Nonomuraea sp. NBC_00507: one gene and its partner. The protein of the gene in region 1 interacts with the protein of each later gene in a pairwise test. Links are inferred from orthologs where the notes say so. Each region holds a gene or a part of one and is shown on either strand. Other genes may lie near its edges.

Region 1 (7,174 bases):
TCCGGCTGATGTTGGTCGGATTGGTGCTGATGCTGCTGATGATCTTCCGGCCGCAAGGCATCTTCGGTGATCGAAGGGAGATCGCGCTCGATGCCCACTGACAACCTCCCCACTGACCACCTCTCCTCGGGCACCGCACCCAAGGACGTCCCAGCTGCCGGTGATACGTCCCAGCCACGGGTTCCCGCCCCCGGCCCCGGCCCCGGGGAGAACAAGTCGATGCGCGAGTGCCGGACTGCTTTGCAGTCGGTGCCGCATGAGCCTGGTGCCGCCAAACCCGACCCCGTTGTGGTCGTGAACGGAATCCGCCGCACCTTCGGCGGCCTCACCGCGGTCGACGTGGAACATCTCGAAATCCAACGTGGGGTCATCACCGCCTTGATCGGACCCAACGGTGCAGGCAAGACCACGTTCTTCAACCTGCTCACCGGCTTCGATCAACCCGATGCCGGTTCCTGGTCCTTCGACGGGACACCGCTCGAAGGCAAGGCAGCCTACAAAGTGGCACGCCTCGGCATGGTCCGGACCTTCCAGCTGACCAGAGTGCTCTCGAAACTGACAGTACTGGAGAACATACGGATGGGCGCCACAGGTCAGCGTGGCGAACGCTTGTGGGCCGCCGCGCTCCCCGCCCTGTGGCGGGCGCAGGAACGAGACATCACCGACCGGGCCCGAGACCTGCTCAAGCGGTTCAAACTCGACGCCAAGGAGGAAGATTTCGCCGGGTCCCTGTCAGGCGGCCAGAGAAAGCTGCTCGAGATGGCGCGAGCGCTCATGGTCGAACCGAAGCTGGTCATGCTCGACGAACCCATGGCCGGCGTCAACCCAGCGCTGAAGCAGTCCCTGCTCGGGCATGTGAAGTCGCTTCGGGATCAGGGAATGAGCGTCCTGTTCGTCGAACACGACATGGACATGGTGCGAGAGATCTCCGACTGGGTGGTCGTCATGTCCCAGGGCAAGGTGATCGCCGAGGGACCCCCCACATCCATCATGTCGGACGAACGTGTCATCGATGCCTACCTCGGAGCTCGCCACGACACCGACATCAGCGAGCTCGAACACGTGATCCAGGTCGAGCACGCGCACGACCACGCCGAGCAGCTGGTCGACCGGGAGGTCCCGAGATGACTTCTGCCCATCAGGGCCCATCGGACTCTCAGGTCACCGATCAGGGCGAGATCGTGGCTGAAACCGATCCCAACGCCCCAAGGAGCGACCAGGCAGCGCAGACAAGGCATCTGCAGGCGGCCGAGGGTGCAGCCCTTCGCGCCGACAATCTGATCGCCGGGTATCTCCCCGGAGTCAACATTTTGAATGGCGCCGATCTGTACTGCCAACCGGGCGAGTTGGTCGGCATCATCGGACCCAATGGCGCCGGCAAGTCGACACTGCTCAAAGCACTCTTCGGGCTGGTCAAGATCACCGCCGGGACGGTTCGCCTGCGGGGCGAAGAGATCACGAACCAGCGCGCCGACGCACTGGTATCCCAAGGGATCGGCTTCGTACCGCAAACCAACAACATTTTCCCCTCGCTCACCATCGAGGAAAACCTGCGGATGGGGTGCTATCAGTCCCCCAAGAAGTTCGCCCCCCGGTTTGCGTTCGTGACCGACCTGTTCCCTGCGCTGGGCCGGCGCCGCAAGCAGCGGGCCGGACAATTGTCAGGCGGTGAGCGGCAGATGGTGGCTATGAGCCGGGCTCTGATGATGGAACCCTCCGTGTTGTTGCTCGATGAACCCTCAGCGGGCCTGTCCCCGGCGATGCAGGACGAGGTGTTCGTGCAGACCCGAGCCATCAACCGCACCGGTGTATCGGTCGTCATGGTCGAGCAGAACGCGCGCCGCTGCCTCCAGATCTGCGACCGCGGGTACGTCCTCGACCAAGGACGCAACGCCTACACCGGGTCCGGCCAGGCGCTGGCCCGTGACCCCAGGGTGATCGAGCTGTATCTCGGCACCTTGTCCAATGCCGCCCAGGCAGACAGCACACCTGCCGGCCAGCGGAACTAGGACTACGACCGCACCTGTTCGCCGGTCGAATCCTCCCATCGCGTCCGCTCCTGACCTCCGCCACGACACAGCCGTGCACCGCACCAATAGCGCAACAGTCCTCACCACACTTGGAGGCCCCATGCCGCTCCCCAGACGCATCACCTGTATCGCCGTTTTGGCCTTCGCCGCGTTGGCAACCGCCGCTTGCGGTTCTAACAGCAGCCCCACCGCAGCCGGCAGCGAGCCGCCGGCCACGGCGGGCACCCAGCCGCCGGCCAAGGCGGGCACCCAGCTCTACTTCGTAGACGGCAACACCGCCGACTACTCCGGTGATTTCGAGCCGGGCACTCTCAACGGTGTGCGCGCCACCCTGCCCGGCGGCAAGATCGGCGACGAGTTCCGGCAGCGGATCCTCAAGATCAACAGCAAGGTGAAGGACTTCACCTACGCTCCGGAGGCCTACGACGCCACGATCCTCTCAGCCCTGGCTGCGATCGCCGCAAAGAACGACTCCGGCAAGGCGATCGCCGAGAAGGAGATCGGCATTACCAGGGATGGGACAAAGTGCACCGGCTTCAAGCAGTGCGCCGACCTACTCGCCGACGGAACGGACATCGACTACGACGGCGCCTCTGGCCCGATCGAGATGAACTCGACAGGAAGCCCGTCCGCGGCGACCGTCGGCATCTACCAATTCGGGCAGGACAACAACTACAAGAATGTCGGCTACGTCAACGGCACCACTCCGGACCAGGCCAACATCCGAGCCGACCAGAAGGTCAGCGGCCCAATCCCCAAGGGGGACGGCACCCTTACGTTCGGCACCCTGCTCCCTGCCACAGGGGACAGCTCCTTCCTCGGCGCCCCGCAGTTCGCCGGCGTGGACCTGGCCATTGACGAAATCAACAAGGCCGGGGGTGTGCTGGGCAAGGATGTGAAGCAGTTGAAGGGCGACTCCGGTGACGGGTCGCCGAACATTGCGCCATCCGAGACCGACAAACTGCTCCGCGGTGGTGCCGACGTCATCATCGGTGCCGCTTCCTCGTCGGTGTCGCTGTCGGTCATCGACAAGATCTCCGGGGCTGGCGTCGTCCAGATATCGGCCGGAAACACCTCGACCGCATTCGACACCTACCCCGACCATGGCATGTACTTCCGTACGGCCCCTTCCGACGTCCTGCAGGGGCAGGTGATGGCCCAGACCATCAGCGAGGACGGTCACCGCAACATCGCAATCCTCGCCCGGCAGGACGCCTACGGAGAGGCATTGGCGAAGAACGTCCGCTCCTTCTACGAGGAATCCGGCGGCAAAGTCGTCTCCTATGCCCTTTACGACGCGAACGCAGCCAACTACACGGCCGAGGTGGAGAAGGTGAAGGCCCAAGACCCGGACGCCATCGTGCTGATCTCGTTCGACGAGAGCAAGAAGATCGTCCCGGAACTCATCAAAGCCGGCATCGGCCAGAACGGCTGAGCCCGTACCTAGCCGGTGGTCGTGGCTCCGGATCCGCCCCGCAGCCACGACCACCCAGACTGCCGTGTCGCCCGTGGAGTGGAGCAGTTTTCGCATGACCACCAGACCGCCAAAAGCCAGTCCTACCGCCACCGCAGAGTACGGCGCCGACCCCGACTTTGACACGGTGTACGACCGCGCCACTTTCGGGTCAGCCAAATGGGCCAACCAATGGGACGAATTTTCACCGCGTGTCCGGGGCGAGGATCTGCTGTCGCTATGGACGGCCGACATGGACTTCCGGGCGCCGACGACCGTCATCGACCGGCTGCGCGCCGCTGCGGACCACGGTATCTACGGCTACACCCTGCGAGACCCGGAACACTTCCAGATCGTGCAGAACTGGTTCACCGTCAGGCACGGCTGGACACCACCGGTGGAAACGCTCCTCCCGGCCCCTGCGATCATGTCCTCGGTCGCAGCAATCTTGCGCACCTTCACCGCCCCTGGAGATGGGGTGATCGTCCAATCACCGGTCTACTCGCCGAACTTCGAGGCCATTACCGGTAACCACCGGCGGCTGCTCGTGAACCGGCTCCGGCTCATCGACAACCGCTACGAGTTCGACCTCGACAACCTGGCCGAGCTGGCCGCATCCGGCGCGAAGGTGCTACTTCTCTGCAACCCCCACAATCCCTCGGGCCGGAGCTGGACGGCCGACGAGCTGCTCGCCGTGAACGACATCTGTGCGCGCTACGACCTTCTGGTGATTTCTGATGAGATCCACTGCGACATCCGGCTGAACGGCCGGCCCCACGTGGTCTATGCCTCGATCAGCAGCGACGCCGCCCGCCGAGCATTCATCTGCACTGCCCCCACCAAGACCTTCAACCTTGCGGGCCTGCCAACGGCCACACTCTCGGTTGCCGATCCATACCTGCGCTCGGAACTGCTGAACGCCATGCGGGCATCGTTCATGATCAACGCGCACTACTTCGGTCGTCTGGCCTTGGAGACTGCCTACACTACGGGTGGTCCGTGGCTCGACCGGCTGACCGAATATCTCAAGGGCAACGTGGCCTTCGTGCACGAGTTCGTCCAAGAGCGGCTGCCCGAGATCACGCCGATGCCGCCGGACGCGTCGTTTCTGGTCTGGCTGGAGGCTCGTGAGCTTGACGCTCGTGTGGGCGGGCTGCACCAGTTCCTTGTCGACCGTGCGGCTGTCAATCTCTACGACGGCCGGGTCTACGGCCCCGGAGGAGAGGGGTGCGTCCGACTGAACGTCGGCTGCCCCCGGAAGGTGCTGACTGAGGCGCTCGAACGCATCGATCATGCGCTCTCACGGTAGCGCTCCTCGGGGCACTCACTGACCCTGTCCCGCGTCACCTCAGGACATGTCGGCCTGGGGATCTTCCGGCATCAGCGAAACCAGGGCGGAGGCGCCATCGCAGCGAGGATCGCTCCCCGCTGAGGTGGCACCCCCGACGACTTGTGCGTGGCCGACCCATTCTGATGCCGGCGGCAGCGGGACGATCGGCGCGCCGGTCGCGGTCAGAGCTGCGATGGTACTGGGGGAGAGATCCGTCTCCAGGCTGATCGTGTCCTCCGGCTGGCCCGCCTCCATACCGCCGACGACCCAGCGGGGTGCGGCGACCGCGTCGGCGGGTTGTTCCCCGTCGAGCAGCCGTAGCAGCACTTGGGTGAGGATCTGCGGTTGGGCCTTGCCTCCCATCGTGCCCATCGACCAGGCCAGCCGTTCTTCCTGGGTGACCATGACCGGCATCAACGTGTGTGCCGGACGCTTGCCCGGCGCGATGACGTTGGGCGAGGCGGCGTCGAGGGAGAAGAACGCCCCGCGATTGTGCATCACCATGCCGGTCGAGGGTTCGAGCAGCCCCGCGCCGAAGCTGTGGAAGAGGCTCTGGATCAGCGAGACCGCGTACCCTTCGCTGTCCGCGGTCACGACCGCGACCGTGTCGCCACTCGCCCTGCCGGTGATGGCCGGCCCGGCCGCTTCGTGGGAGGGGCCCAGCAGCAGGGTGTCCACGTCGATCTGCGCGAACCGGGGATCGGCCAGATGGCGGGTCCTGTCGGCGATGCCTCCGTGGAAGATCGCGGCCAGTAGTCCGGCGTCCTCTCCGTGCGGGTCCGTCCTCTCCAGCGCGGCCAGCGCCTGCAGCAGCAGGAAGCCCTGTGTGTTGGGCGGGCTGGTGTAAACGTCGAAACCCCGGAAGGCGCGGTGAAGCGGATCGGGCTGCTCGACCTCGTAGGCGGCCAGGTCGTCCAGGGCGATGGGGACCGCCAGCGCCTGCAGGCCGGCGACCAGTCGCTTGCCCAACGGCCCGCCGTACAACACCTCGGGGCCCTGAGCCGCGATCTCCGCGAGCGTCGCGGCCAACTCTTCCTGGCGCAGGGTTTCGCCGACGCGTAGTGACCCGAAGACGGTCCGCATCCCAGGGTCGGCGGCGATCAGATCTCCGGCCTCGGCTATGGCCGCTGCCAGGCCCGGAACGACAGGAGTGCCTTCCGCATGGCGTATGGCGGCGGCGAAGTGGTCGGGCCACGTCAGCGCGGCACCGGAGGCGTGCAGCGCGGCATAGCCCGCGACCGCGCCGGGGACGGTGATCGTGTCAGGCCCGGACACGGGCATCTGGCCGCCGTAACGCGAGATCAGCGCAGCCACGTCGATGCCGGCCGGGGCGGGACCGCTGGCGTTGACGCAGGAGATCCTGCCGTCCGGGGATCTGATCAGAGCGATCAGATCGCCGCCGAGTCCGGTGTTGTGCGGATAGACGACGGTGAGCGTCACGGCGGCCGCGAGCGCGGCGTCTACGGCGTTGCCGCCACCTGCGATCGCCTTCTTGGCTGCGGCGGTGGCAAGTACGTGCGGGCTGGCGATGGCGCAGTGATAGGTCATGACTCTTTCAGATGATCTTGGATAGGAACGATCGCGTACGTTCATGGACGGGATCGGTGAAGACCTGGGCGGGTGGGCCGACCTCGACGATCTTTCCGGCGTCCATGACGACGACCCGGTCGGCCACCTCGCGGGCGAAGCCCATCTCGTGGGTCACCACCAGCATCGTCATGTGCTCGCGGGCCAGCTCCTTCATCACCTCGAGCACCTCGCCGATCATCTCGGGATCCAGTGCGCTCGTCGGCTCGTCGAAGAGCATCAGCGCCGGCCGCATCGCCAGCGCGCGGGCGATCGCGACCCGCTGCTGCTGCCCGCCGGACAGGTTGGCCGGGTAGGCGTCGGCCTTGTGTGCCAGGCCGACGCGGTCCAGCAGGCGGTGCGCGTCCTCGACCGCCTGCGCCTTCTGCACGCGCCTGACCCGCACGGGACCGTGCCAGACATTTTCCGCGGCCGTCATGTGCGCGAACAGGTTGAAGTGCTGGAACACGAAGCCGATGTCGCGACGTTGCCTCGCGACCTCGGCCGCGGATTCCTCCACGAGCCTGCCGTCCTTGCCGTGGCGGTAGCCGACGAGGCGACCGGTGACCGTGATGCTGCCGCTGTCGATCGTCTCCAGATGGTTCACCGTACGGAGGAACGTGGTCTTGCCGGCGCCCGACGGGCCGATGAGGACGACCACTTCGCCGCGACTCACCTCGAGAGAGACGTCGTCGAGCACGACGTGGCCACCGAGCGCGCGAGTGACGTGCTCGGCTCGGACGATCACGCTCATGGCGCCTCCGCCCGGACCACGGCACGCCCGCCGCCGAAGAG
Region 2 (7,466 bases), 7.3 Mb from region 1 along the record:
CGGACGCACGAAAAATTGCCGGACCGGCAAGAGGCGCCCAAGGGGAATGCGAGCGCATACGTGGACGCTTGACGCCATGGCTGGACGTGGAGCCGCGTCCGGCGCCTGCGTTTCCTCATTGCCGAACCAGCAAGGATGGCCACTGTGGACGACGATCTCGACGCCGCGCTGACGGCCCTGGGTCCGAGGCTTCGGCGGATGCGCCGCCATCGCGGCCTGACCCTGGCCGACCTGGCCGCGGAAACCGGCATTTCGGAGAGCACTCTGTCGCGCCTGGAGAGCGGCGGGCGGCGGCCGAACCTCGAACTCCTCCTCCCGCTGGCCAGGGCCTACGGCATGCCACTGGAGGAGCTCATCGGGGCACCGCAGACCGGCGACCCACGCGTCCACCTGCGCCCGATCCAGCGCGACGGCATGATCTACATCCGGCTGACCCACAAGGCGGGCGGCACCCAGGCGTACAAGCTGATCATTCCCGGGGCGACGGGCCCTGCGGAGCCCGATCCGCAGCGTCATGAAGGCTATGAGTGGGTCTACGTGCTCAGCGGCCGGCTACGGCTCGTGCTCGGTGACCAGGACCTCATCCTGGCGCCTGGTGAGGTGGCCGAGTTCGACACGCATGTCCCGCACTGGATGGGGAACGCCGGGGCCACGCCGGTCGAGCTGCTCATCCTGTACGGGCCCCAGGGGGAACGCGCTCACGTACGTGCCCGGCCACGGCCGAACGGCGGCTGACGCGCGAGGGACCCCCCTCGTGAACCGCCGTCAGAATGTGGCGATCGGGTTGACTGGGCTGCCGGACGTACCGGCGAAGCGGACCGGCGCGACTGCGAGGTGGAAGTCCCACTGGCCGAGCTCGGCAGCCGTCGTCGCGCACGCCTCCAGGTCGCAGTTGTCGAGCATCCACAGACCCATCGCGACGAGGCTCACGGCGTGAACCGGCATCAACACGTCTTCGTACCCCGACGGCTGAACGTCCTGGGGGGTATCAGCGCCGATCAGCGCAACCTCCCGTCCATGCAGCCACGGCAGGCAGGACGCGTGCCAGCCGGCCTGCGTGAAACCGCCGGCCGCACCGGCCTCGTGCCGGACGCGGCCATAGCCGGTCCGCAGGAGTACCGCATCGCCGGATCGCACCCGCACACCCTGGCGACGCTCCGCCTCCTCGAGATCATCGGGGAACACACCCTGCCCCGGTTCCAACCACGGCACATCGCGGACGCTCGCAATGTCCAGCAGGACACCACGCGTGATGATCCCGTTCGCCGCCGCCGTGACGGCCGCCCACGCCGATCCCGTTGCGGCGTCGACCAACGAGTGCGACCGCCCGTTGTACATCGTGCCGTCCCAGAAGATGTGGCACGGCGAGTCGACGTGGGTGATGGTGTTGCCGTGGAACATCATGCCGAGCCGCTCGTTCGAAAAGCCCCAGCGCCGGTCGTTGCGGAATCCGGGCACCGGCATGTTCTCGGCACCCGGCATGTCGGCGGCGCACGGGCACGTCGTCGTCGACCGCTCCATCTCTTCCGGTACGGCAACCTCCCATGCGCACGACACGCTCCTGCCGTGGCGCACGGCCCGCGCCGCCGCCAGCCGGACGTCGTCGGTGATGTGGTTCAGAGTGCCGAGCTCGTCGTCGTCGCCCCACCGTCCCCAGTTCGACAGCGTGTCGAAGTAGCCGAGCACGTCGTCCTGTGTGGGTATCGGTCGCCCTGCCGTCATCCCAGCATCGACTCCTCCGGTCACGTGGTTCGAGGCACCGCAGGCAGGGTATCCCGCCCTCTCTTCCTTTGATATGACCTCGCCGGGGCCGGAGAGACGGTGCGAGCAACCTCGATCCAACCCCCGGCGAGGCCCATGTCAATCCCCATCCGCCTCGGGGATCTCACCGTCGTCGAGAGCGGTGGGATCGAAGTCGCCCGATCCGCCAGAGCGATATGGTGCTAGGTCCAGTTGGTGATGCGGCGCAGGACGTGCTCCACGGGCCCGTAACGGTGATTCCGCAGCCAGAGCGCGCTAAGCCACAGCAGAACCGTGTAGATCACGAGGGCCACGCCCATCACTGCGATCGGCGACAGCTTGCCCGCCAGCGCCAGGCCGTACCCGGTGAAGACCAGGCACGCCAGCACGGATTGCCCCACGTAGTTGGACGCCGCCACCCGCCCCGCAGGCGCCAGCGCGCGGCCTGCGGCGGGGAAGCGCCTGATCACCCGAAGCAGGGTCGCCACGTAGGCGGAGGCCAGCAGGATCGAGGTGAGGGTGTTCACCGAAACACCCGCCACCTCCCCCGGGCCCGAAGCACCGGACGTCCAGGCGAACAGGATTCCGCCCGGAATGCCGACTCCGAATCCCACCCACTGAATTCGGGGCAGCAGCCGCGACCACCGTTCGGGTTCCTCCAGCAGCCTGGACTTGCCCGCCGCCAGCCCGAACAGGAACATGGCCAGCGCCGTCGGCCCCTGGAAGAGCCAGATCATCGTCACGAGCGGCGGATAGAGTTCCAGTTGCAGGGACAGGAAGTCAAGCGGCCCGCCGGTGGCCAGGTCCAGCGCCCTCGCCGCCACGGCGGGATCCGCCGCCGGCTGCCCCGCGGTGGGGTCCAGCGTGGTCAGCCACGCCAGCGCCGACCACAGCAGGGTCAGCACGCCGATGATGGCCGATCCGATGACGACGGCGGTCTTGGGCCTGAGGTTGCGCAGCGAGAGCAGGATCAGGCCCAGCACGGCGTACAGGGTGAGAATGTCGCCGACCCACAGCAGGATCCCGTGGAGCAGGCCGATCACGAAGAGGCCCAGGCACCTGCGCAGGGTCCTGGTCTTCACGCTCGCCCCTGCCCGCTCCGCCGAGCGCATCTGCAGCGTGAACGAGTAGCCGAACAGGAACGAGAAGATGATGTAGAACTTCGTCAGGACGAAGGCGGTGATGGCCATGGCCACCGGCCCCTCGGGCATGGGCATGGTGCCCGCCATGGCGTAGCCGGGGTCGGCGAAGAAGCCGATGTTCGCGACGAGGATGCCCGCCAGCGCGAACCCGCGCAGCACGTCGACCTCGTGGACACGGCTTGCGGGCAGTGTGCGGAGTTCCGTCATGTTCCGAAGCTACGAACGACGTGCACGCCCCCGCATCGAACCTTGGTCTCCAAAGAGGCCGACCAAAGCAGGACATTCCTCTGGCGCAAGCGCGGTGTCTGCCCCCCCGCGCGGGCGGAGCAACCTTGATGCCTGCCAGCAGGAAGCACCGAACTGAGGGATAGTCGGGAGATGCCTACGACGGTGCTGGCCACCAAGGTGTTTGCGCCGGCAAGACGCCCTCAACTGGTCGCTCGGCCGCGGCTGATCGACCGGCTGGACGCTGCGCTGGATCCCGGCCGGAGGCTGACACTCATCTCGGCGCCCGCCGGCTTCGGCAAGACGACGTTGGTCACCGACTGGATCGAGCACACCACGCGACGTCAGCTCGCGGCGCGGGTCGCCTGGCTGTCGCTGGACGACGGCGACAACGACCTTCCACGTCTGCTGACCCACCTCGTGGCCGCGTTGCAGGGACTGGAGGAGGACCTCGGCTACGAGGCGCTCGGCCTCCTTCACGGCACGCTCGCGCTCCCGGTTGAGGCGTCCCTGACCGCACTGATCAACGACGTGGCGCAGACCGCCGGGCAGATCGTGCTCGTGCTCGACGACTACCACGTGATCGACGCCCGGCCGGTGCACGAGGCGATGACGTTCCTGCTCGACCACCTGCCCCCGCAGCTGCACCTTGTTATCGCGAGCCGCTCGGATCCGCCGCTACCACTGTCCCGCCTGCGGACCCGCGACGAGTTGGTCGAGCTGCGCGCCGCTGACCTGCGCTTCACACCGGACGAGGCGATGAGCTTCCTCAACCAGGTCATGGGCCTCGGTCTCTCCACCTCCGACGTCGACGCACTCGAGACCCGCACCGAAGGTTGGATCGCCGGACTCCAGCTGGTCGCCCTCTCGCTGCGCGGCCATGTCGACGTCTCCGGATTCATCGGAGCGTTCACCGGCAGCCACCGCTTCGTCCTGGACTACCTCGTGGACGAGGTGCTGCGGCACCAGCCCTCGCACGTCCGCGCGTTCTTGCTGCACACCGCCGTCCTCGACCGCCTCGCCGCGCCGCTGTGCGACGCCGTCACCGTACGGACCGACAGTGCCGCGATGCTGGAGAACCTCGATGGCGGCAACCTCTTCGTCGTCGCCCTGGACGACCAACGGGAGTGGTCCCGCTACCACCACCTGTTCGCCGACATGCTCCGCGCGCGCCTGCGCAGCGAGGAACCCGAACTGATCCCGGTGCTGCACAGGCGCGCGAGCGACTGGTACGAGCGCCATGATCTCGCCGAGGACGCCGTCCGGCACGCCCTGGCTGCCCGGGACTTCGATCATGCGGCCCACCTGATGGAGCTGGCCCTGCCCGCGCTGCGCCGCAACCGGCAGGACGCGATGCTCCTCGGCTGGCTCGCCGCACTCCCCGACGACGTGGTCCGGCGCAGCGCCGTACTCAGCGTCTTCTACGGCTGGAGGCTGATGGTCTCGGGTGACCTCGACGCGGTCGAAGACCGCCTGGACGACGCCGAAAGGGCACTCGCCGCCGGCAGCACCCCGGACGCCGGCAACGAGGAGCTCCGCACCCTCCCGGTGACCCTGGCCATATACCGTGCCTCGCTCGCGCAAGCCCGCGGCGACGCAGCAGGTACGGCGCAGCACGCGCAGCGAGCGCTCGAGATGGCCGGGCCGGGCGCCCACCTCTCCCGTGGCGCCGCCGCGGGGTTCCTCGGGCTCGCAGCTTGGGCGAACGGCGAGATCGAGCCAGGTCTGCGGACGTTCTCCGAGGCTGTGCGGAGCCTGCGCGCAGCCGGGAATCTTGCCGACGCGTTGAGCGGCACGATCGTCCTGGCGGACATGTGGCTCGCGGCTGGACGACCTGAACGGGCACGCGGGCTTTACGAGGCTGCGTTGCGAGAGGCCACTGCCCACGGCGATACCCACGGCACAGCCCTGCCGCTCCCGACCGCGGACCTACATGTCGGTCTGAGCGAGCTCGACCGCGAGCTGGGCAACCTCGCAGGCGCGACCCAACACCTCGAGACCGCCAAGGCGCTCGGGGAGCGGGCCGAGATGACGGAGAACCGGCACCGGTGGTTCCTGGCGATGGCGCGGATCCGGGAAGCGGACGGCGACCCAGACGGAGCCATCTCCCTGCTGGACCAGGCTGAGCGGCTCTACGTGCGCGGGTTCTTCCCCGACGTACGGCCGATCGCGGCGATGAGGGCGCGCATCCGGATCATCCAGGGCAAGCTCTCGGAGGCCGCCGACTGGGCCCGCGAACGCGGCCTGCCCGCCATGGATGACCTCAGCTATCTCCGCGAGTTCGACCACCTCACTGTGGTGCGGTTGCTGATCGCGCAGCACCGCAGCCACCCGGACGCCGGCACCATCCGTGAGGCGGTCGGCTTGTTGGGCCTGCTGCATGAGGCCGCGACACAGGCCGCACGACCAGGGAGTCTCCTCGAGATCGCCATGCTGCAAGCGCTCGCACACCAGGCCCAGGGCGACCTGGCCCGCGCGCTCGACGCGCTGGAACGAGCCCTGGGCCAGACACCCGAACCGGGAGGCTACGGCCGGCTCCTCCTCGATGAGGGTGAGCCCATGGTCTCGCTGCTGCACGCCGCCGACGAACGTGGCCGACTCGGCGACCATGCTCGTCGCATGCTCCGTGCCCGCACTCCGAGCGAAGACGCCTCGGACCAGGTGACACCACCGTCGGCAGTGGGGTTGAGCGAGCGCGAGCTGCAGGTGCTCAGACTGCTCAACAGCACCCTCAGCGGGCCGGAGATCGCCCGCGAGCTCTTCATCTCGCTCAACACCTTTCGCAGCCACACCAAGCACATCTTCACCAAGCTCGACGTCAACAGCCGCCCGGCGGCTGTGAGCCGCGCCCGGGAGCGTGGCCTGCTCTAGCCCTGCCGCCGCTCTCACCACGTCAATCACATCGTGTGGGGATGCCCGGTCACCACCTTGCTTCCTAGATTCCGAGTCATCCGCGGCACCTGGCCACGGCGACTCGAAGCGAGGGAAGCGTCATGTCCGTTACCACCACCAGACTCACCTGTGCGGCCGGCCTGGCGGCCGTGGTGGGAGGGTTGCTGTTCATCCTCATCCAGCTGATCCATCCCCACGAGGACGTCGCAACGGTCACAACGACCGCCTGGACCGTTACCGCGATCCTGACCATGGCGATGTCCGTCCTGCTGCTGGTCGGGCTCACCGGGCTGTACCTCCGCCAGGTGACGGAGACCGGCGTGCTGGGCCTGGTCGGGTTCCTGCTGTTCGGAGCCTGTTTCATGCTCACGATTGCGGTCACCTTCGTCGAGGTGTTCGTCCTGCCGCCGCTCGCGGATCAGGCGCCCCAGTATGTCGGTGACTTCCTCGCGACCTTCACCGGTGCTGCCGTCACCGGCGCCGTGGGGCCCCTGCCGGTGGCCAATCTGGTGTCGGCGGTCGGCTACCTGCTCGGCGGTCTGCTGTTCGGTGTCGCGCTCTTCCGGGCCCGCATCCTCGCGCGGTGGGCTGCCCTGCTGCTCGCGGTCGGAGCTGTGGCCACACTCCTGGTGCCTCTTCTCCCGCACGCACTCGACCGGCTGCTCGCATTCCCTGTCGGACTGGCCCTGGCCGGCCTCGGGTACTCGCTCTGGCGCGAACAGCGTGGCACCTCCCATGAGTCCGTGCAAAGCGACCCCAGAGCGCGGCTCGACGCGGCCGGTGTCGAGTGACGTCCCGAACCGGGTCCTTCGCGGTAAACCGACCCGAGCATGGTCCAACCTCTGGCAAGAAGGCAGCTCCGGCCCAGTCTTGGCGGCCGGTCCGGCGCCGCGTGTCGACCTGGCGGGTACCCGCCGCGCTGGTCGCGCTCAGCCTGGCCCCGGTTCTGGCCGGCTCGGCCCGACTCATCGAACTGTCGGGCGGCCCGCATCTGCTGCCTTCCCGCGTCAACGACCCCTCACCCGTGCCGCTGGTCGCGCACATCGTCAGCGTCATCGTGTACGCCGTCCTCGGCGCCTTCCAGTTCGGCGCCGGGCTCCGCCGCCGCAGAGCCGGTTGGCATCGGGCCTCCGGACGCCTCCTCGTCCTCGCCGGCATGGTCGTTGCGCTGTCCGCGCTGTGGTTGACGCTGTTCTATCCCCGCGCTGAAGGCGGTGACCTGCTGTTCGCGTTCCGGCTGCTGGCCGGATCGGGCATGGCCGCGATCCTCGTCCTCGGCGTCCTCGCCATCAAGCGGCGCGACGTCGCCCGGCACCGCGTGTGGATGACCCGCGCCTACGCCCTCGCCCTGGGCGCCGGCACCCAGGTGTTCACCCTCGGCATCGGGGAGACGATCCTCGGGGAGAGCGACCTCAGCGAGGCCCTTCTGCAGGGCGCGGGCTGGACGATCAACCTTGCCGTCGCCGA

Evidence for each region. Proteins that work in one complex are often made in the same cells at the same time.
Region 2: the proteins of OHA25_RS23885 (region 1) and OHA25_RS57140 interact in binary tests that used the Escherichia coli proteins (3 or more experiments, as listed by UniProt). The link is inferred for Nonomuraea sp. NBC_00507 from one-to-one orthologs.

What each region holds. Positions count from the first base shown.
Region 1 is NZ_CP107853.1:4,832,430-4,839,603, forward strand. Bases 2,677-5,675 are described here. They hold OHA25_RS23885 (MalY/PatB family protein), read left to right. Parts: upstream 2,677-3,559; coding sequence 3,560-4,792; downstream 4,793-5,675. Other genes in these bases: OHA25_RS23880 (ABC transporter substrate-binding protein), read left to right, coding at 2,677-3,465; OHA25_RS23890 (gamma-glutamyltransferase family protein), read right to left, coding at 4,832-5,675. Outside these bases: OHA25_RS23865 (branched-chain amino acid ABC transporter permease), read left to right, coding at 1-101; OHA25_RS23870 (ABC transporter ATP-binding protein), read left to right, coding at 220-1,128; OHA25_RS23875 (ABC transporter ATP-binding protein), read left to right, coding at 1,125-2,009; more of OHA25_RS23880, read left to right, coding at 2,131-2,676; more of OHA25_RS23890, read right to left, coding at 5,676-6,361; OHA25_RS23895 (amino acid ABC transporter ATP-binding protein), read right to left, coding at 6,369-7,133; OHA25_RS23900 (amino acid ABC transporter permease), read right to left, coding at 7,130-7,174. UniProt on the Escherichia coli protein: Acts as a beta-cystathionase and as a repressor of the maltose regulon.
Region 2 is NZ_CP107853.1:12,095,099-12,102,564, reverse strand. Bases 2,888-6,178 are described here. They hold OHA25_RS57140 (LuxR C-terminal-related transcriptional regulator), read left to right. Parts: upstream 2,888-3,260; coding sequence 3,261-5,978; downstream 5,979-6,178. Other genes in these bases: OHA25_RS57135 (hypothetical protein), read left to right, coding at 6,101-6,178; OHA25_RS57145 (DUF418 domain-containing protein), read right to left, coding at 2,888-3,089. In the rest of the region: OHA25_RS57155 (helix-turn-helix domain-containing protein), read left to right, coding at 145-735; OHA25_RS57150 (cyclase family protein), read right to left, coding at 766-1,686; more of OHA25_RS57145, read right to left, coding at 1,944-2,887; more of OHA25_RS57135, read left to right, coding at 6,179-6,790; OHA25_RS57130 (DUF2306 domain-containing protein), read left to right, coding at 6,892-7,466. UniProt on the Escherichia coli protein: Positively regulates the transcription of the maltose regulon whose gene products are responsible for uptake and catabolism of malto-oligosaccharides.